Regions from separate parts of the Streptomyces sp. YKOK-I1 genome, predicted to be linked through region 2. Evidence: riboswitches for the same ligand, from Rfam matches in the RefSeq annotation. Region 2 holds a riboswitch; the other holds the start of a gene.
The links. Region 2 has a riboswitch for glycine ahead of gcvP (aminomethyl-transferring glycine dehydrogenase). Riboswitches for the same ligand answer to the same signal wherever they lie in the genome.
Positions count from the first base shown of each region.

Region 1 (9,924 bases), 5.0 Mb from region 2:
CCTCGCGGGCGTCCGGGGCGGTCAGGCGCTCGGCGAGGATGCGGGCGCCGTCGAGCGTGCGCTGCTGGCGCTCCTTGAACTCCTCGCTCGCGGCGACCTTGAAGGAGACCGCCTTGGCGGCGATCACGTGCTCCAGGGGGCCGCCCTGGAAGCCGGGGAAGACGGAGGAGTTCAGCTTCTTCGCGAACTCCTTCCTCGCCAGGATGATCCCGCCGCGGGGGCCGCCGAGGGTCTTGTGGGTGGTGGAGGTGACCACGTCCGCGTACGGGACGGGGTTGGGGTGCAGTCCGGCGGCGACCAGGCCGGCGAAGTGGGCCATGTCCACCCACAGACGGGCGCCGGCCGCGTCCGCGATCCGGCGGAACTCGGCGAAGTCCAGCTGCCGCGGGTACGCCGACCAGCCCGCGATGATCACCTTCGGGCGGTGCTCCAGGGCCAGCTTCTCCACCTCGGCCATGTCGACCAGCCCGGTCGCGGCGTCGACGTGGTAGGCGACCACGTCGAACTGCTTGCCGGAGAAGTTCAGCCGCATGCCGTGGGTGAGGTGGCCGCCGTGGGCGAGGTCCAGGCCGAGGATGGTGTCGCCGGGCTGGGCCAGCGCGAACAGGGCGGCCTGGTTGGCGGAGGCGCCCGAGTGCGGCTGGACGTTGGCGTACTCGGCGCCGAACAGGTCCTTGATCCGGTCGATCGCGATCTGCTCGGCCACGTCCACGTGCTCGCAGCCGCCGTAGTAGCGGCGGCCCGGGTAGCCCTCGGCGTACTTGTTGGTCAGGACCGAGCCCTGCGCCTCCATGACCGCGAGCGGAGCGAAGTTCTCCGACGCGATCATCTCGAGCGTGGACTGCTGGCGGTGCAGCTCGGCGTCGACCGCGGCCGCGATCTCCGGGTCGAGCTCGTGCAGGGGAGTGTTCAGAACAGTCATCTGGGCAGTCCTAGGAATCTCAGCCGGCGGTGAAGGCGGTGTACTCGTCGGCGGACAGCAGCTCCTCCTGCTCACCCGCGACGCGTACCTTGAACAGCCACCCGCCCTCGAAGGGGGCGGAGTTCACCAGCGACGGGTCGTCGACGACGTCCTGGTTGACCTCGACGATCTCGCCGTCGACCGGCGAGTACAGCTCGCTCACCGACTTGGTCGACTCCAGCTCACCGCAGGACTCGCCCGCGGTGACCGTGGCGCCGGCCTCCGGGAGCTCCACGAAGACGACATCGCCGAGCGCGTTGGCCGCGTGCTCGGTGATGCCCACCGTCGAGACGCCGTCCTCGGCGGCCGACAGCCACTCGTGCTCCTTGCTGTAGCGCAGCTGCTGGGGGTTGCTCATGGCCTGAATTCTCCTGTACGCGAGGGGGTGCTGATGAATGGGAACCGCTCAGGGCCGGTGTGAGCAGCGCGAATGTGCGCAGGTTCACGTGCCCGGCGGGGTCGGTCGCTACTTCTGACGCTTGTAGAACGGCAGGGCCACGACCTCGTACGGCTCGTGGCTGCCCCGGATGTCCACCCCGACGCCCTCGGTGCCCGGCGCGGCGTGCGCGGCGTCGACATAGGCCATCGCGATGGGCTTGCCCAGGGTGGGGGAGGGGGCGCCGGAGGTGACCTCGCCGATCACCTCGCCGCCGGAGACGACCGCGTACCCGGCGCGCGGGATCCGCCGGCCCTCGGCGACCAGGCCGACCAGGACGCGCGGAGGGGCAGACGCCGCCCGCTCGGCGGCCGCCTCCAGGGCCGTACGCCCCACGAAGTCGCCCTTCTTCCCGAACTTCACGACCCGGCCGAGCCCGGCGTCGAAGGGCGTGAGCGACGTGCTCAGCTCATGCCCGTACAGCGGCATGCCCGCCTCCAGGCGCAGGGTGTCCCGGCAGGACAGACCGCAGGGGACCAGTCCGACGCCCGCGCCGGCCTCGGTCAGCGCCTGCCACAGCCCGACCGCGTGCTCCGGCCGTACGAACAGCTCGAAGCCGTCCTCACCGGTGTAGCCGGTGCGCGCGATCAGTGCGGGAACCCCGGCGACGGTGCCGGGCAGGCCCGCGTAGTACTTCAGACCGTCGAGGTCGGCATCGGTGAGCGCCTTCAGGATGCCCGGCGACTCGGGACCCTGGACGGCGATCAGCGCGTACGCGTCCCGGTCGTCGCGCACCTGCGCGTCGAACCCGGCGGACCGCTCCACCAGCGCGTCCAGCACCACCTGGGCGTTGGAGGCGTTGGCGACGACCAGGAACTCGGTCCCGGCGAGCCGGTACACGATCAGGTCGTCCAGGATGCCGCCGTCCTCCCGGCAGATCATGGTGTAGCGGGCGCGGCCGACACCGACGGAGGCGATGTCGCCCACCAGCGCGTGATTCAGCAGCTCGGCGGCCTGCGGCCCGGTCACCGTGATCTCGCCCATGTGCGAGAGGTCGAAGAGCCCGGCCCGGGTCCGCACGGCGGTGTGCTCGTCGCGCTCGGAGCCGTAGCGCAGCGGCATGTCCCAGCCGGCGAAGTCGGTCATGGTCGCGCCGAGCGAACGGTGCAGCGCGTCGAGCGCGGTACGACGGGGTGGGTTACTGCTCATCGGACGGTCGTCTCCCAAGGCATGACGGGCGAGGTCGTTCCTCCCCGTTCCTCCCCATCTGTCATCGGAACCTGAGAGGTTCGCCATGACCCGCGAACGGGGGCACGGCTTGCACCTTGGGTGGGGTCGCCGGAGACGGCGGCCCGCTTTTCAGATGTGCCTCGCCCGCGCGGTAACGGGGCCTGAGAGATTCAAGGGAGGGACTTGCTCCTTCGGCGCCCCGGCGAAAACTGCTGCTGGGGACTCTCCCGCGCGGATTCAAACGGCCGGTATGCAGTTGGCGCGGACATCATTGCACGCCCGCACCCGATCGCGGCAGGCCGCATCTGTAACCGGCTTGTGTCTGTACGCGCACGAAATGAGGAGGCACCGCGCATTACCTTCTCTTTACGCTCGATGGGGAGGAGGGACTTACCCGAACCCCAGGGGAGGACGATCACGGTGGACAGGACCACGGCGAGGACCACGGCATTCGCGACCACCTCGGCACTCACGCTGCCCGCACTGCCCGCACAGCCCCAGGGCCGTGCCCGGGAGGCCTGCGGTCCGCGGACCGTCCCCGTCGTCCGCGATCTGCGCGAGCGCGCCGGCCACAGCCCGCACGGACTGCTCTTCGGCCCCCGCGACCTGGTCGTCGTCACCGGACTCCCCGGCAGCGGCAAGTCCACGCTGATGCGGCGCGCCGTGCAGGGCGCGGCGATCGACTCCCAGGACACCCGCGACCGCTGGGACGCCCGCACCCCCCGCTTCCTGCCCTACGCCCTCTACCGTCCCCTCGTCCGCCTCTCCCACTTCGCCGGACTGCGCCGCGCCCTGCGCGGCGGCGAGGGCGTCGTCGTGCACGACTGCGGCACCCAGACCTGGGTGCGCGACTGGCTGGCCCGGGAGGCCCGCCGCCGGGGCGGCACCCTGCATCTGCTCCTCCTCGACGTCACCCCGGACACCGCGATCGAGGGCCAGCGCGAGCGCGGCCGCGGTGTCTCGCGGTACGCCTTCCTGCGGCACCGCAGGGCCGCCGCCCACCTGGTCCGCGCCGTGGAGAAGGGCAGGCTGCCCGCCGGGGTCGGCTCGGCCGTGCTGCTCGACCGGGACTCGGCGGACGCCCTGAAGCGGATCGGGTTCACCGCATGAGCGTCCCGGACCGTCCGAGGACGGAGGAAAGCCCCCGCGTACCCGCTAGCCTTTCAGCCACCACAGCGGTTCCCAGCAGGCGGTAGGCAGATGGACTTCCCCCCGGCGGACTTCCCGGTCTCCCCGGACTTCCCGGCGCAGGCACACCCCCATCCCCACAGCGGATGGCCCGGCAACGAACTGGAGGAGGTGCTCTCCGTCTCCCTCGGCATGCCCGGCGCCGGCGCACGGATCGTGGAGGTGCTCGGGCGCAGCTTCGTCTGGGTGCCCCTGCCCAACGGCGGCGGCCCGCACAGCGGCCCCCTCGACCTGCCCACGCTGGAGCTGGAGGGCCAGGTCTATGTGCCGGTGTTCAGCTCCGAGGAGCAGTTCCACCAGGCCGCCGGCTCCCACATGTCGTACACGATCGCCCCGGCGGTCGAGTTCGCCCGCGGGCTGCCCCCGCAGGTCGGGCTGCTCGTCAACCCGGACGGCACGGTCGGCGTCCCGCTGCCCCCGTCGGCCGTGGCCGAGCTGTGCCGCAGCGGCCGCACGGTGCTGGACGGACCCGCGAGCGGCGGCCGCGTCCGCCTCTTCGAGCCCGACTGGCAGGAGGACCCGATGGAGTTCCTCGCCGCGGCCGCCGCCGAGTTCGAGGCGACCGGCGTGGTCCGCACGGCCCGCCGCTGCCTCGCCGCCGTCGAGACGGCCGACCCGGTCATGTTCGTGGGCGTCGAACTCTCCCACCTGGACCCCGAGGTCCGCGAACTCCCCCTGGACGCCCTGGGCCGCGCGATGGGCGCGACCCCGGTGAACTGGCCGGTCAACCTGATCCTCCTGGACCTGGCCCAGGACCCGGTGGCCGAGTGGATGCGCGACCGTATACGGCCCTTCTATACGAGGGGCCACTGAGCCAACCTGGAGGGGCGCGGGGCTGCGTCGATATGCGGCTCCGCCGCGGGGCGCGACAGGCCACAGCGCACCCGCACCCGCCCACGCACAACGGCCCCCGGCCCACTGGGCGCTTAAGCTGTGCACAGACGCGGGGAAACAAAGAAGAAGGGGCGGTAAACGGTGAGCGCCAGCGGCATCGCGACCGGACAGGTCGAGCACATGCTGCGCCAGGTCACGCCCGGGCGCTACGACGCCTACGAGGCCCTCCTGCGCGCGCTCGCGACCCCCGCCTCCGGTCAGGTCTGGATGCTCCTGTGGCACGGCCAGGCCGGGTCCCCGGACGCCCAGTACGGAAACATGGAGGTCGACGGCCACGGCTACGCCCCCTGTGTCACCTCCGCCCAGGAACTCTCGGCGAGCGGCTGGAACCGCGGCTACGAGGTGGTGGACGCGGTCGACGTGGCCCGCACCCTCTACCCCGACCACTACGGCCTCTGGCTGAACCCGCACGCGCAGGGCGGCGGCGTCGGCATCCCCTGGCTGGACCTGCGCCGGATCGCCACCGGCCTGGACCGCCAGCCCGCCGGCCCCCTGCGGCTGTCCGAACCCGGCATCGAGATCCCCCAGTTCTACGCCCTGCTCGCGCAGAACGCCCACCGCACCCCGGCGGTCCGCGCGCTGCGCCGCGCCTGGGTGCAGCCGGCGCTGGGCGCCCCCTACCTGGCCATCGGGCTCGACGTGTACGACACCTCGCCGCCGGCCGTGGACGCCGTACGGGCGATGATGCAGCAGTCGATCGGGGCCGTACCGGACGGGCTGCCGGTGTCGACGGTCGCCATGACCGACGAGCACGACCCGGTCGTGATGTGGATGCGGGCCGGTGCGCGCCCGTTCTACGACCGTGAGGCCCACGTTCCCGCCGCCCCGGCGCAGGCTCCCGCGGGCGGTTACGGCTACCCGCCCGCCGGCCGGTACTGAGAATTGGTAAACCCTGTGGACTCCTGAGGGTTGACGGTCGTTGATCTTCGCGCGTAGATGACGGCGATTCAGATGGCTTACGTCTGGTGTGTCCGGATAAGTCGCCGTCCGCCCCCCGTTACCCCGCGTCCGGATAACGGAACCTCCATGGTCGCATCACGTTTACGCATCCTTTCGTCGCCAACTCTGGCTACAGATCGCCAAAGCGTTGAAGACTCCCGGTCCAGGGGACTTCGTCCCTGTGTACGACGGACTGAATGTGCCGCTACAAGCGGCAAGTGCGCGCCGGTCACCGCCGGTTGAGAGGGGTCCCTGCCAGATGACGGCACCATTGCACGAGCCGACCGCGGAAGCGGCCCCGAGCGCGGCTGAAGAAGCGGCGGTCGCCGCCGGCGACGCCAAGGCCGTACAGGGCCGTTCCCTGGGACGGATCGCCTGGGAGCGCCTGAAGCGGGACAAACTCGCCCTGACGGGCGGCATCGTGGTGCTCTTCCTCATCGTGGTCTCCCTGCTCGCCCCGGTCATCACCCACCTGCTCGGGCAGGACCCGAACGAGTATCACGAGAACCTGATCGACCCGCTGTTCGGCACCCCGACCGGTTCTCTCGGCGGCATCAGCGGCGACCATCTGCTGGGCGTCGAGCCGGTCAACGGCCGTGACATCTTCGCGCGCATCCTCTACGGCGCCCGGATCTCGCTCCTCGTCGGCTTCCTGTCCGCGGTCGTCGCCGTCATCCTCGGCACCGTCCTCGGCGTCCTCGCCGGCTTCTTCGGCGGCTGGATCGACTCCCTGATCAGCCGGATCATGGACGGTCTGCTCGCCTTCCCCCAGCTGCTGTTCATCATCGCGCTGGTCTCCGTCATGCCGAGCGACCTGCTGGGCCTGACCGGTTCCAGCGTGCGTGTGTTCGTGATGATCCTGGTCATCGGATTCTTCGGCTGGCCGTACATCGGACGTGTGGTCCGCGGTCAGACGCTCTCCCTGCGCGAGCGCGAGTACGTCGAGGCGGCCCGGTCCCTGGGCGCCGGACGGCTGTACATCCTGTTCAAGGAGCTGCTGCCCAATCTCGTCGCCCCCATCGTCGTCTACACGACGATGATGATCCCCACCAACATCCTCACCGAGGCGGCCCTGAGCTTCCTGGGCGTCGGCGTCAAGCCGCCCACCGCCTCCTGGGGACAGATGCTCTCGAGCGCGATCGACTACTACGAGTCGGACCCCATGTACATGGTGGTCCCGGGTGTGGCGATCTTCATCACCGTGCTGGCGTTCAACCTCTTCGGCGACGGCGTCCGGGACGCGCTGGACCCGAAGGCATCCCGATGAACCGCCGGCCGGCCTCTCGACCGAACCGCCGCAGCACAGCCCGCACCACAGCCGCACCCCAAACGTCCCGTGGCATTCACACGGGGTCTCTCATCGAATCCGGAGGATCCGAGATCGTGACTACCCAACGCACCTCAGGGCGGCGGAAGCAGGCGTTTGCCGCTGCCGCCGCGGTCGCCGCGCTGCTGACCACGGCGGCGTGCGGCGGCGGTGACAGTGACAGCGGCAAGGGTTCGGCCACCGGGGCCGCCGGCTACAACGCCGCGGTCGAGAAGGTCGCCCAGGCTTCGCTCGCCAAGAAGGGCGGCACGCTGAAGTTCGGCGGCGCCCAGGACGCCGACTTCTGGGACACCACGCGCGGCTACTACGGCTTCATGTGGAACTTCGCCCGCTACTACAGCCGTCAGCTCGTCACGAACAAGGCCGAGGCGGGCACGGCGGGCTCGGAGCTCACCCCGGACCTCGCCACCGGTCTCGCCAAGGTCACCGACGACGGCAAGACCTACACGTACACCCTGCGTGACGGCATCACCTGGGAGGACGGCAAGGAGATCACGTCCAAGGACGTGAAGTACGGCATCGAGCGCGTCTGGGCGCAGGACGTGCTGTCCGGCGGTCCGACGTACCTCAAGGACGTCCTCGACCCCAAGGGCGAGTACAAGGGTCCCTACAAGGACTCCACCAAGGACAAGCTCGGTCTGAAGGCGATCGACACGCCCGACGACAAGACCATCGTCTTCCACCTCCCGCAGGCCAACTCGGACTTCGAGGAGATCCTGTCCCTGGTCTCGGCCTCCCCGGTCCGCCAGGACAAGGACACCAAGGCCAAGTACACCCTGCACCCGTTCTCCTCGGGCCCGTACAAGTTCGAGTCCTACAACCCGGGCAAGGACCTCACCCTGGTCCGCAACACCGAGTGGAAGCAGTCCTCGGACCCGATCCGCAAGGCCTACCCCGACAAGATCACCATCAAGTTCTTCTCGGACGCCAACCAGCTCGACCAGCGTCTGATCAACGGTGACATCGACCTCGACATCAACCAGACCGGTATGTCGCCGCAGGGCCGCACCACCGCCCTGAAGGAGCACAAGGCCAACCTGGACAACCCGACCACGGGTTACATCCGGTACGCGGTCTTCCCGCAGAGCGTCGCGCCGTTCGACAACATCGAGTGCCGCAAGGCCGTGATCTACGGGGCCGACCACGTGTCGCTCCAGACCGCGCGCGGTGGCCCGGTCGCGGGTGGCGACATCGGCACCAACATGCTGCCGCCGTTCCTCCCGGGCGGCGAGGGCCAGAAGTACGACCCGTACAACATCGCCGGGTCCGGCAAGAACGGCGACGTGACCAAGGCCAAGGAGGCCCTGAAGGCCTGCGGTCAGCCGAACGGCTTCAAGACCACCATCGCGGTCCGCAACAACAAGCCGGCCGAGGTGGCCACCGCCCAGTCGCTCCAGGCGTCGCTGAAGAAGATCGGCATCACCGCCGACATCGACCAGTACGACGGCTCGCAGACCTCCGGCATCATCGGTAGCCCCACCAACGTGAAGAAGAAGGGCTACGGCATCATCATCATGGGCTGGGGCGCCGACTTCCCGTCGGTCCAGGGCTTCGGTCTCCCGCTGTGGGACAGCAAGTACATCTCGGACAGCGGTAACAACAACTACGCGCTCATCAAGGACAAGACCATCGACGGTCTGTTCGACTCCTACGTCACCACCCTGGACGACGCCGGCAAGGCCAAGATCGCCACGGAGATCAACCACAAGGTGATGGACGGCGCGTACTACCTGCCCTTCACCTTCGAGAAGACCATCAACTGGCGCTCGGACAACCTGGCGAACGTCTACACCAGCGCGGGCACGAACGGCACGTACGACTTCGTGAACCTCGGCCTGAAGAACCCGAAGAAGTAGACCGGCACACCCGCCGAACGGCACGAAAGGCAGGTGAAGGCCGGCGCGGCGTGACCGCGGGCCACCTGGGGGCACCTCCCACGTCCATAAGACAGTGGGGGAGACCTCCGGTGGCCCGCGGTCCGCAGCGGGCCGAGAGCTGTGCTCGCTTACCTCATCAGGCGGTTGTTCGCCGCCGCAGTGATGCTCGTGGTCATCGTCATGGTGGTCTTCGGCATCTTCTTCCTGATCCCCAAGTGGGCGGGCGTCGACATCGCGCTGAGCTTCGTGGGCAAGCAGGCCGACCCTGCGGCCATCGCGGGCGTGCGGGAGAAGCTGGGCCTGGACACCCCGATCTACGCCCAGGTCTGGGAGTTCTTCAAGGGGATCTTCGCCGGCCGCACCTACACGGGCGGCGGGGACTCCGTCCACTGCTCCGCCCCGTGCTTCGGCTACTCCTTCCGCAGCGAGCAGGCCGTCTGGCCGGTGCTCACCGACCGCTTCCCGGTGACCCTGGGTCTCGCGCTCGGTGCCGCCGTGCTGTGGCTGGTCTTCGGGGTCGCGGCCGGTGTGCTCTCCGCGCTCAAGCGGGGCAGCCTGTGGGACCGCGGCGCGATGATCATCGCGCTGTCCGGTGTCTCCCTGCCGATCTACTTCACCGGCATGGTCGCCCTGTCGATCTTCGTGTACGGGTTGAATCTGTTCGACGGACAGTACGTGCCCCTGGAAGACAGCTTCACCGGCTGGTTCGGCGGCATGATCCTGCCGTGGATCACCCTCGCGTTCCTCTACGCGGCCATGTACGCCCGGATCACCCGCGCCACCATGCTGGAGATCCTCGGTGAGGACTACATCCGCACGGCCCGGGCCAAGGGCCTGACGGAGCAGGTCGTCATCGGCAAGCACGCCATGCGCTCCACGATGACGCCCATCCTCACCATGCTCGGCATGGACCTCGGCGCCCTCATCGGCGGCGCGATCCTGACCGAGACGGCGTTCAACCTGCCCGGTCTCGGCCAGGCCGTGCTGGGCGCCATCAAGAACCAGGACCTGCCCATCATCCTGGGCGTCACCCTGATCACCTCCCTCGCGGTGCTCGTCGCCAACCTTGTGGTGGACATCCTGTACGCCGTGATCGACCCCCGAGTGAGGCTCGCATGACCGACCTCAGCAA
Region 1 covers NZ_BAAGDR010000001.1:7,039,750-7,049,673, forward strand. Annotated here, with positions in the region: gene glyA (serine hydroxymethyltransferase) at 1-922, opposite strand, end outside; gene gcvH (glycine cleavage system protein GcvH) at 942-1,319, opposite strand; gene gcvT (glycine cleavage system aminomethyltransferase GcvT) at 1,428-2,546, opposite strand; glycine riboswitch at 2,595-2,706, opposite strand; glycine riboswitch at 2,707-2,807, opposite strand; gene ACYQ8Q_RS31505 (AAA family ATPase) at 2,943-3,677, shown strand; gene ACYQ8Q_RS31510 (enhanced serine sensitivity protein SseB) at 3,768-4,568, shown strand; gene ACYQ8Q_RS31515 (enhanced serine sensitivity protein SseB C-terminal domain-containing protein) at 4,731-5,528, shown strand; gene ACYQ8Q_RS31520 (ABC transporter permease) at 5,848-6,855, shown strand; gene ACYQ8Q_RS31525 (ABC transporter substrate-binding protein) at 6,972-8,771, shown strand; gene ACYQ8Q_RS31530 (ABC transporter permease) at 8,913-9,911, shown strand; gene ACYQ8Q_RS31535 (ABC transporter ATP-binding protein) at 9,908-9,924, shown strand, end outside.
Region 1: linked by a shared signal. The riboswitch ahead of gcvT (glycine cleavage system aminomethyltransferase GcvT) and the one ahead of gcvP (aminomethyl-transferring glycine dehydrogenase) in region 2 are both predicted to bind glycine.

Region 2 (9,924 bases):
GTCGCCGAGACGTTCGTGGCGATGCCGTTCCTCGTCATCAGCGTCGAGGGCACGCTCCGCGCGGCCGACCCGCGCTACGAGGAGGCCGCCACCACCCTCGGCGCCTCCCGCTTCACCGCCTTCCGCCGGGTCACGCTCCCCCTGATCGCGCCGGGCATCGCGGCCGGCGCCGTGCTGGCCTGGGCCCGCGCCCTCGGCGAGTTCGGGGCGACCATCACCTTCGCGGGCAACTTCCCGGGGCGTACCCAGACCATGCCGCTCGCCGTCTATCTCGCCCTGCAGAGCGACCCGGAGGCGGCCATCGCCCTCAGCCTGGTGCTCCTCGCCGTGTCGATCGCCGTCCTCGCCGGGCTGCGCGACCGCTGGATGACCGCGTCATGACCACGCTCGGCAAGGACACCGCCCTGTCACCGACCCTGCCCGCCGAGGGCCTCGACGCCCGCCTCGTCGTCGACCGCGGCTCCTTCCGTCTCGACGTCGCCCTGACCGCCGCCCCCGGCGACGTCGTGGCGCTGCTCGGACCCAACGGCGCCGGCAAGACCACCGCCCTGCGCGCCCTCGCCGGTCTCGTCCCGCTCACCGGCGGGCACCTCCGCCTGGACGGCACGCCCCTGGAGCGCACCCCGCCCGAGGCCCGCCCGGTCGGCGTGGTCTTCCAGGACTATCTGCTGTTCCCGCACCTCAGCGCCCTGGACAATGTCGCCTTCGGGCCGCGCTGCCACGGCGCGAGCAAGGCGGAGGCCCGCGCCGTGGCCGCCGCGTGGCTGGACCGCATGGGGCTTGCCGCGCACGCCGGCGCCAAGCCCCGCCGGCTCTCCGGCGGCCAGGCCCAGCGCGTCGCCCTGGCCCGCGCCCTCGCCGTCCACCCCCGCCTGCTGCTCCTGGACGAGCCCCTCGCCGCCCTGGACGCCCGCACCCGCCTGGAGGTGCGGGCCCAGCTCCGCCGCCATCTGGCCGAGTTCGAGGCGGTCGCCGTCCTCGTCACCCACGACCCACTGGACGCCATGGTCCTCGCGGACCGCCTGGTCGTCGTCGAGGAGGGCCGGGTCGTCCAGGAGGGCGGCCCCGCCGACATCGCCCGCCGTCCGCGCACCGACTACATCGCCCAGCTCGTCGGCCTGAACCTCTACCGCGGCCGGGCCGACGGCCACGTGGTGCGCCTGGACACCGGTCCGGCCCTCACCACGACCGAGATCCTCTCCGGGCCGGTGTTCGTCGCGTTCGCGCCGAGCGCGGTCACCCTCCACCGCGACCGCCCCACCGGCTCCAGCGCCCGCAACCTCTGGCGCTGCGAAGTCGCGGGCCTCGAGACCCACGGCGACCAGATCCGGGCCGCCCTCACGGGCGAACTCCCGCTCGCCGCCGACCTCACGACGGTCGCCGCGGCCGAGCTGGATCTCCACCCCGGCGCGGCGGTCTGGGCGACAGTCAAGGCGGCACAGACCCATGCATACCCGGCATGAGCGACGCGGAGCCGTACCGTGGGTGCCCATGACCCTGAGCATCCGCAATCAGCTCCCCGGCACCGTCACCGCCGTCCACCCCGGCGAGGTCATGGCCACGGTCCAGGTCCGCCTCGACGGCGGACAGGACCTCACGGCGGCCATCACCCTGGAGGCCGTGCAGGACCTCGGCCTCACCCCCGGCACCGCCGTCCACGCCCTGGTGAAGTCGACGGAGGTCTCCCTGGCCACCCACCAGGTCGAGGGCCTCTCGATCCGCAACCAGGTCCCCGGCGCCATCACCGGCCTGTCGACCGGCACGGTCATGGCCGTCGTCAAGGTCTCCGTGGCCGGCGGTGAGCTCACGGCGGCGATCACCAAGGACGCGGCGACCGACCTCGGGCTCTTCGTGGGCTCCGACGTCATCGTGCTGATCAAGGCGACCGAGGTGTCCCTGGCGACGGCCTGAGCACGGGCGAGGGCCCGTCCGACACCCGGACGGGCCCTGCGCCTCCTGCCCGATCAGTCCTCGTACGCGTCCAGCGGCGGGCACGAGCAGACCAGGTTCCGGTCGCCGAAGGCCTGGTCGATCCGGCGCACCGGCGGCCAGTACTTGTCGGCGACGGACACCCCGGCCGGGAAGACGGCCTCCTCACGCGTGTACGCGTGCTCCCACTCCCCGCCGAGCGCGCCGGCGGTGTGCGGCGCCTGGCGCAGCGGGTTGTCCTCCGCCGGCCACTCCCCCGCGCCCACCTTCTCGATCTCCGCACGGATGGCGATCATCGCCTCGCAGAACCGGTCCAGCTCGATGATGTCCTCGGACTCGGTCGGCTCGATCATCAGCGTCCCCGCCACCGGGAACGACATGGTCGGCGCGTGGAAGCCGTAGTCGATCAGCCGCTTCGCCACGTCGTCCACGCTCACCCCGGTCGCCTTGGTCAGCGGCCGCAGGTCGATGATGCACTCGTGCGCGACCAGTCCGCCCGGACCGGTGTACAGCACCGGGTAGTGCGGCTCCAGCCGCTTGGCGATGTAGTTGGCGCTGAGCACCGCCACCTGGGTGGCCCGCTTGAGCCCCTCGCCACCCATGAGCCGCACGTACGCCCACGAGATCGGCAGGATCCCCGCGGAGCCCCAGGGCGCGGCCGAGATCGGCCCCACACCCGTCGCGGGCCCGGCGGCGGGCTGCAGCGGGTGGTTCGGCAGATACGGCGCGAGGTGCGCGCGTACGGCCACGGGGCCGACGCCGGGACCGCCGCCGCCGTGCGGGATGCAGAAGGTCTTGTGCAGGTTCAGGTGCGAGACGTCACCGCCGAAGTGGCCCGGCTTGGCCAGCCCGACGAGCGCGTTGAGGTTGGCGCCGTCGACGTAGACCTGTCCGCCCGCCTCATGGACCTGCGCGCAGATGTCGGCGACGTGCTCCTCGAACACACCGTGCGTCGACGGGTACGTGATCATCAGCACGGCCAGCTCGTCGCGGTGCAGTTCGATCTTGGCCCGCAGGTCCTCGACGTCGATCTCGCCGTCCTCGGCGGTCTTCACGACGACGACCTTCATCCCGGCCATCACGGCGCTCGCCGCGTTGGTGCCGTGCGCGGAGGATGGGATCAGACACACGGTCCGCTGCTCGTCCCCGTTGGCCCGGTGGTAGCCGCGCACGGCCAGCAGCCCCGCCAGCTCGCCCTGCGACCCGGCGTTGGGCTGGAGCGACACCTTGTCGTACCCGGTGACCTCGGCGAGCCGCTCCTCCAGCTCCTGGATGAGCGTGAGGTAGCCCTGAGCCTGCTCGGCGGGCGCGAAGGGGTGCAGCTGCCCGAACTCGGGCCAGGTGACCGGCTCCATCTCGGTGGTCGCGTTGAGCTTCATGGTGCACGAGCCCAGCGGGATCATGCCCCGGTCGAGCGCGTAGTCCCGGTCGGCGAGCCGGCGCAGATAGCGCAGCATCGCGGTCTCGGAGCGGTGCTGGTGGAACACGGGGTGGGTGAGGATCGCGTCGGAGCGCAGCAGCCCCTCGGGCAGCGCGTCCCCGGCGGCCGCGTCGAGCGCCTCCACGTCCCCGTCCACGCCGAACGCGGCCCATACGGCGGCCAGCTGGGCCCGCGCCGTGGTCTCGTCGCACGCGATCGAGACGTGGTCCGCGTCGACGAGGTGCAGGTTGACCCCGCGTCCGCGGGCGTCGGCGACGATCTCGCCGGCCCTGGCGGGCACCCGCACCGTCAGCGTGTCGAAGTAGGAGCCGTGCACGACCTCGATCCCGCCGGCCGTGAGGCCCGCGGCGAGGATCGCGGCGTAGCGGTGGGTGCGCCCGGCGATCGACCGCAGCCCGTCGGGCCCGTGGTAGACGGCGTACATGCCGGCCATGACCGCGAGCAGCACCTGGGCGGTGCAGATGTTGCTGGTGGCCTTCTCCCGGCGGATGTGCTGCTCACGCGTCTGGAGCGCGAGCCGGTAGGCCTGGTGCCCGTCCGCGTCCACCGACACCCCGACGAGCCGTCCGGGCAGGCTGCGGGCGAACTTCTCCTGCACCGCCATGTATCCGGCGTGCGGTCCGCCGAAGCCCATCGGCACACCGAACCGCTGTGTCGTCCCGACCGCGATGTCCGCGCCCAGCTCACCGGGCGACTTCAGCAGCGTCAGCGCGAGCAGATCGGCGGCGACGGTGACGAGCGCGCCGAGCCCGTGCGCCTGGTCGATCACGGCCCTGATGTCGCGTACGGCTCCGGAGGCGCCCGGGTACTGCAGCAGCACGCCGTTGATCTCACGTCCGGCGAGCTCGGCGGGGATGCCCTCGCCGAGGTCGGCGACCACGATCTCCACCCCCGTCGGCTCGGCGCGGGTCTGCAGCACGGCGAGGGTCTGCGGCAGCACATCGGCGTCGACCAGGAAGAGGCCCTTCTTGTTCTTCCCCATGCGCCGGGACAGGGCCATCGCCTCGGCGGCGGCGGTGCCCTCGTCGAGCAGCGAGGCGCCGGAGGTGGGCAGCCCGGTGAGGTCGGCGACCATGGTCTGGAAGTTCAGCAGCGCCTCGAGCCGGCCCTGCGAGATCTCCGGCTGGTAGGGCGTGTAGGCGGTGTACCAGGCCGGGTTCTCCATGACGTTGCGCAGGATCACCGGCGGGGTGAAGGTGCCGTAGTACCCGAGGCCGATCATGGAGTCGAGGACCTGGTTGCGGTCGGCCAGCGAGCGCAGCTCCGCCAGGACCTCGGCCTCGGTGCGCGCGTCCGGCAGGTCCAGCGCGTCGGCGTTCTTGATCACGTCCGGGACCGCGGCGGCGGTCAGCTCGTCGAGCGAGCCGTAGCCGACGTGCGCGAGCATCTTGGCCCGCGCCTCCTGGTCCGGCCCGATGTGACGCTGCTCGAAGGGGACGCCCTGTTCGAGCTGGGAGAGCGGAATGCGATCGGCGGTCATGTCTGAGGCCTCCTGGTCTGACGCGACCTTCGAGGGCACCACGGCGCGGGTGCCCGGACGGCCTCCCCCTCTGTCATCTCAACCTGAGAGCTTCACCGGCCGCCACCGGGCAGCCGGCTTTCACCGTCGGTGAGGACGGAGGCCGTCGACGCCGTCGACATCCGTCCTGCTTTCCAGAGTGACCTCGTCCGCGCGGTACGTGTGCCTGAGAGATTCCGGGGAGGAGTTGCTCCTTCGGCGCCTCCGGAGGTCTCCGGAGGACTCTCCCGCACGGGGTCAGCAGCCGTTGTCAGACTACCAGCGAGGTCCTTGAGGACTGCTCGAGTGGCCGCTCGTCCCAATGTGTTCTTTTGTAGTGCTTACGGATGAGTTGCGACCAAGTGGAGGGCCCGTGCAGACCGACATCGATCCGCGCAACCTGATCGGCCGCAAGGCGTTCGACCGCAACGGCACCAAGATCGGCACCGTCGACGAGGTCTATCTGGACGACGCGACCGGCGTGCCCGAGTGGGCCGCGATACGCACCGGGCTGTTCTCCCGGGACGCCTTCGTCCCCCTGGAGCCCAGCGAACTGGTCGAGGGCACCCTCCGCATCCCCTTCGACCGGGCCCTGATCAAGGACGCGCCCGACTTCGGCGTGGGCCGGCACCTCTCCCCGGAACAGGAGCTCCAGCTCTACCACCACTACGGTCTGGACGTCGCCGCTCCTCCGCCCCTGCCGGACCACGACTTCGGCCGACTGGCGGGCACGGACGAGAGCTGACCGCCACACCGGGCATCCGTCATCCGGTGCCGCCGACTCCCCCGGCCCGCTCCCTGAGCGGACCGGGGCATGGACCACCACGCTCACCCTCACGACCCCCGCCGTCCTCACGGCCCCCGCCCTTCTCACCACCCTCACGGCCCACGCCGTTCTCGCGGCCCTCGCCGCCCTCGCCGCCCTCACGGCCCTCGCCGCCCTCACGGCCCACGCCGCCCTCACGGCCCACGCCGTTCTCATACACCTCGCCGCCCTCGCGGCCCTCGCCGTTCTCGTCCGGTCTTCGTCGCACCATCGGTCGCACCAGCGGCAACGGCTCCGCCGACGCCAGGTCCGGATCCTCCACCCGGAAGGTCCGCACCCGCCCCGGCTCCGACTCCGGGGTCTCGAACCGCACGGTGACCCGGCCCAGGCCGCTCCCCTGTACCCAGCCGTGGCCCAGCACGGCGTGGACCACGTCGTATCCGGGACGCCACCGCTGCTCGACCGGCACGGCCTCCGGCACTGCGGGCGCCTCGGAAACCTCCTCCTCGGCCCCTTCCCCCCGCTCCTCCTCCGCGGCCTGGGCGAACAGGTCCTCCTGGGTGAAGTCCGCCAGACCGCTGACACCGACCCCGAGCAGCCGCACCCCGCCCGTGGTGTCGACGGAGTCCAGCAGCCGCCCGGCGGCCTCGCGCACCACCGCGAGGTCGTCCGTGGGCCCCCGCAGCGTCTCCGACCGGGTGAGCGTCGAGAAGTCGTAGCGCCGCACCTTCAGCATGATCGTCCGCCCGGACAGACCGGAGCCCCGCAGTCTGCGCACACAGCGCTCGGCCAGCCGCTTCACCTCCAGCTCCACCCGCAGCCGGTCATGGATGTCGACGTCGTAGGTGTCCTCGACCGACACCGACTTGGCCTCCCGCTCCGCGACGACGGGCCGGTCGTCGCGCGCCAGCGCCATCGCGTACAGCCCGTGCCCGTGCGCCTTGCCCACGAGGCGCACGAGCTCGTCCTCACCGGCCTCGGCCAGCTCGTCGACCGTGGTGATCCCGGCCCGGCGCAGATGGTCCCCGGTGGCCGGGCCCACCCCGGGGAGCGTCCGCACCGACATCGGTCCGAGCAGGGCCCGCTCGGTACCGGGCTCGATGAGCACCAGACCGTCGGGCTTGGCCTGCTCGGAGGCGATCTTCGCGAGCATCTTCGAGGCGGCCAGGCCCACCGACCCGGTGAGGCCGGTGACGGCCCGGATCTCCGCCCGCAGCCGGATGCCGGCCAGCCGGGCCGATTCGCCGTCCCAGGCCGCTCCCCCGGCCTCCAGGTCCACGAACGCCTCGTCGAGGCTCAGCGGCTCCACGAGCGGCGACAGTTCCCGCAGCAGCCCCATGACCTGGTCGCTGATCCCACGGTAGAAACCGAAGCGCGGGACGAGATAGGCGGCGTTCGGGGCCAGCCGGCGCGCCTGGGCCGTGGGCATCGCCGAGTGCACCCCGAAGGCCCGGGCCTCGTAGGAGGCGGTGGCCACCACCCCGCGCGGCCCGATACCGCCCACGATCACGGCTTTTCCCCGCAGGCTCGGCTTGGATGCCTGCTCCGCCTGGGCGTAGAAGGCATCCATGTCGAGATGCAGGATCGTGGGCGCGTTTCTCACATCTCCGATGCTGCACCACGCCACTGACAATGCGGCCGCCCGGCGGGGCGGGGCTTCAGACCGCCCGGTTGCGCCGGCGCGCCAGCTCGTCCGCCGGGTTGGGCCCGACGAGCGTCTCACCGGTGTCGACCCGCTCGCCGTGCAGCTGCGACAGCGCGCCCTCCACGTCCCGCCAGACCACGCCGACGGCGATCCCGAAGATGCCCTGACCGCCCTGGAGCAGTGCGTGGACCTCGTCGGGCGAGCTGCACTCGTAGACCGTCGCGCCGTCGCTCATCAGCGTCATCCGCTCCAGATCCCGGAAGCCGCGCTCACGCAGATGCTGGACGGCCGTACGGATGTTCTGCAGCGACACCCCGGTGTCGAGGAACCGCTTGACGATCTTCAGGACGACGACGTCCCGGAAGCTGTACAGCCGCTGCGTCCCCGACCCGTACGCGGGCCGCACGCTCGGCTCGACGAGCCCGGTGCGGGCCCAGTAGTCGAGTTGCCGGTAGGTGATGCCGGCGGCCGCGCAGGCCGTCGGTCCGCGGTAGCCGATCTGCTCGCTCGCCATGGACGCCGCCCCTCCGCTGCTCGGCACGGCCGCGGGTCGCTGCGGAGCCGCGTGCTCTGCCGCGCCGCCCTGGTGGGGATATCCCCTGCCCGGGCGCAGCCGAGAGCTCGGGGGAGGGTACGGACCGCTTCCCCCGACACCGAGTCCGGGGGCACCCCCAGCCGTACCGTCGCCGCTGCTTCTCACGCCGACCTCCGTCCTTGACCTGCCTTCTCGACGGTAGGCAGTCACCAGGGGTGCGTCAACGATCGCCACACTCGCCACGCCGAGTGATAATCACCCTACGAGTGGTTTCCCGCACCCCGCCGCGGGGAAAGGCTAGCCGAATGCGTGGAGAAGGAGCCGTAGGACGCTCACACGCGCCGCTGGCAAGTGCCGGAAACAGGGCGGCCGACCCGCCGGCCGGCCCGCGCCCCTCCTCGTAGCCGCAGGCCGCGGCTCCGGCTACTGGTTGCTGGTGCCGAAGTCCTCGGGCGAGATCTGGTCGAGGAACTCGCGGAACTTCTCCACCTCGTCCTCCTGCTCGTCCGGAATGGCGATGCCCGCGTCGTCGAGCACCGTGTCACTGCCGAAGATCGGCGTCCCGGTGCGCAGCGCCAGCGCTATGGCGTCGGACGGGCGCGCGCTCACCTCGACTCCGCTGGCGAACACCAGCTCCGCGTAGAAGACGCCCTCGCGCAGATCCGTGATGCGCACCTCGGTGAGCTCCTGGCCGACGGCTTCCAGCACGTCCTTGAACAGATCGTGGGTCAGCGGTCGCGCCGGGGCCATGCCCTGCTGGGCGAAGGCGATCGCCGTCGCCTCCCCCGGTCCGATCCAGATGGGGAGGTAACGGTCGCCTCCCACTTCACGCAGCAGCACGATCGGTTGGTTGGAGGGCATTTCGACCCGGACACCTACGACATCGAGCTCGTTCACACAGCAACCCTAGGCCGTGCCCGGGACGTTTGGGTAGTCGGGCCGGGAACGGGTGACCGATCCGCCCAGGGCGAAACCGGTGGCTCAGGGCAACCGGATGCCGAGAGCGGTCTGCACGAGCGCCGCGTGCAACCGGATGGTGAGCCCCGCCAACTCCTTCGTACGGGCCTCGGCGTGCGCCCTGGTCTGCGGGTTGCGGTGGCGCTTGAGCGGGGCGACCACCTGGTCCACCAGCCCCGCCTCACGGTCCGCCGCGGCCTTCATCACCCGCAGGTGCCGGGGCTCGATCCCGAACCGCCCCAGCTCGGCGACGAGCGAGGCGACGGTGGCGGCCTCGGCGTCGTAGACCCCGTTCTCCAGCGGGACGAGCAGCCCGTAGGACTCCCACTCCACCAGCGCCGACTCGTCGATCCCGGCGGCCGCGAGCAGCTCGGCCCGCCCGATCCGGGCCGCCGTGGGCCCCTCCACGGGCTCCGGAAGGCCCTCTCCGTCCCGCTGCCGGCCCACGGTGGGCAGCGGCACGGCCTCACCCCGCTCCATGGCGTCCAGATGCTCCCGGATCACCTTGAGCGGCAGATAGTGGTCCCGTTGCATCCTCAGCACGTGGCCCAGGCGCTCGACGTCCTGCGCGCTGAACTTGCGATACCCCGAGGGGGTCCGCTGGGGCTCGATCAGCCCCTCCGCCTCCAGGAAACGGATCTTGGAGATGGTGACCTCGGGAAACTCGTCCCGCAGCGCGTTCAGTACGGTGCCGATGCTCATCGGGCCGGCGTCCGCGGCGGCGGTGCCGTGTCCGGCACCGCCCCTCGGTGTTTGAAGCATGGACCTTCCCTTGGTTCCCCCCGGATGGACTCCGGGGGAGGGTCAGTAACCCTGCTGGCTCGCGTAGAAGACCAGCCGGTACTTGCCGATCTGCACCTCGTCACCGTTCGACAGCGGGACCTCGTCGATCCGCTCCCGGTTGACGTACGTGCCGTTCAGGCTGCCCACATCCGCGACCTTGAAGGTGCCGTCCGGGTTGCGACGGAACTCCACGTGGCGACGCGAGACCGTCACGTCGTCCAGGAAGATGTCGCTCTGCGGATGACGCCCCGCCGTCGTCAGGTCGCCGTCCAGCAGGAAGCGGCTGCCCGAGTTCGGGCCACGACGGACGACCAGCAGCGCGGAACCCAGCGGCAGCGCGTCGACCGCGGCCTGCGCCTCCGGCGAGAGC
Region 2 covers NZ_BAAGDR010000001.1:2,057,016-2,066,939, forward strand. Annotated here, with positions in the region: gene modB (molybdate ABC transporter permease subunit) at 1-381, shown strand, start outside; gene ACYQ8Q_RS08620 (ABC transporter ATP-binding protein) at 378-1,463, shown strand; gene ACYQ8Q_RS08625 (TOBE domain-containing protein) at 1,492-1,911, shown strand; gene gcvP (aminomethyl-transferring glycine dehydrogenase) at 1,965-4,850, opposite strand; glycine riboswitch at 5,034-5,129, opposite strand; gene ACYQ8Q_RS08635 (PRC-barrel domain-containing protein) at 5,242-5,613, shown strand; gene ACYQ8Q_RS08640 (DNA polymerase IV) at 5,633-7,237, opposite strand; gene ACYQ8Q_RS08645 (MerR family transcriptional regulator) at 7,293-7,979, opposite strand; gene ACYQ8Q_RS08650 (bifunctional nuclease family protein) at 8,238-8,711, opposite strand; gene ftsR (transcriptional regulator FtsR) at 8,796-9,533, opposite strand; gene ACYQ8Q_RS08660 (FHA domain-containing protein) at 9,576-9,924, opposite strand, start outside.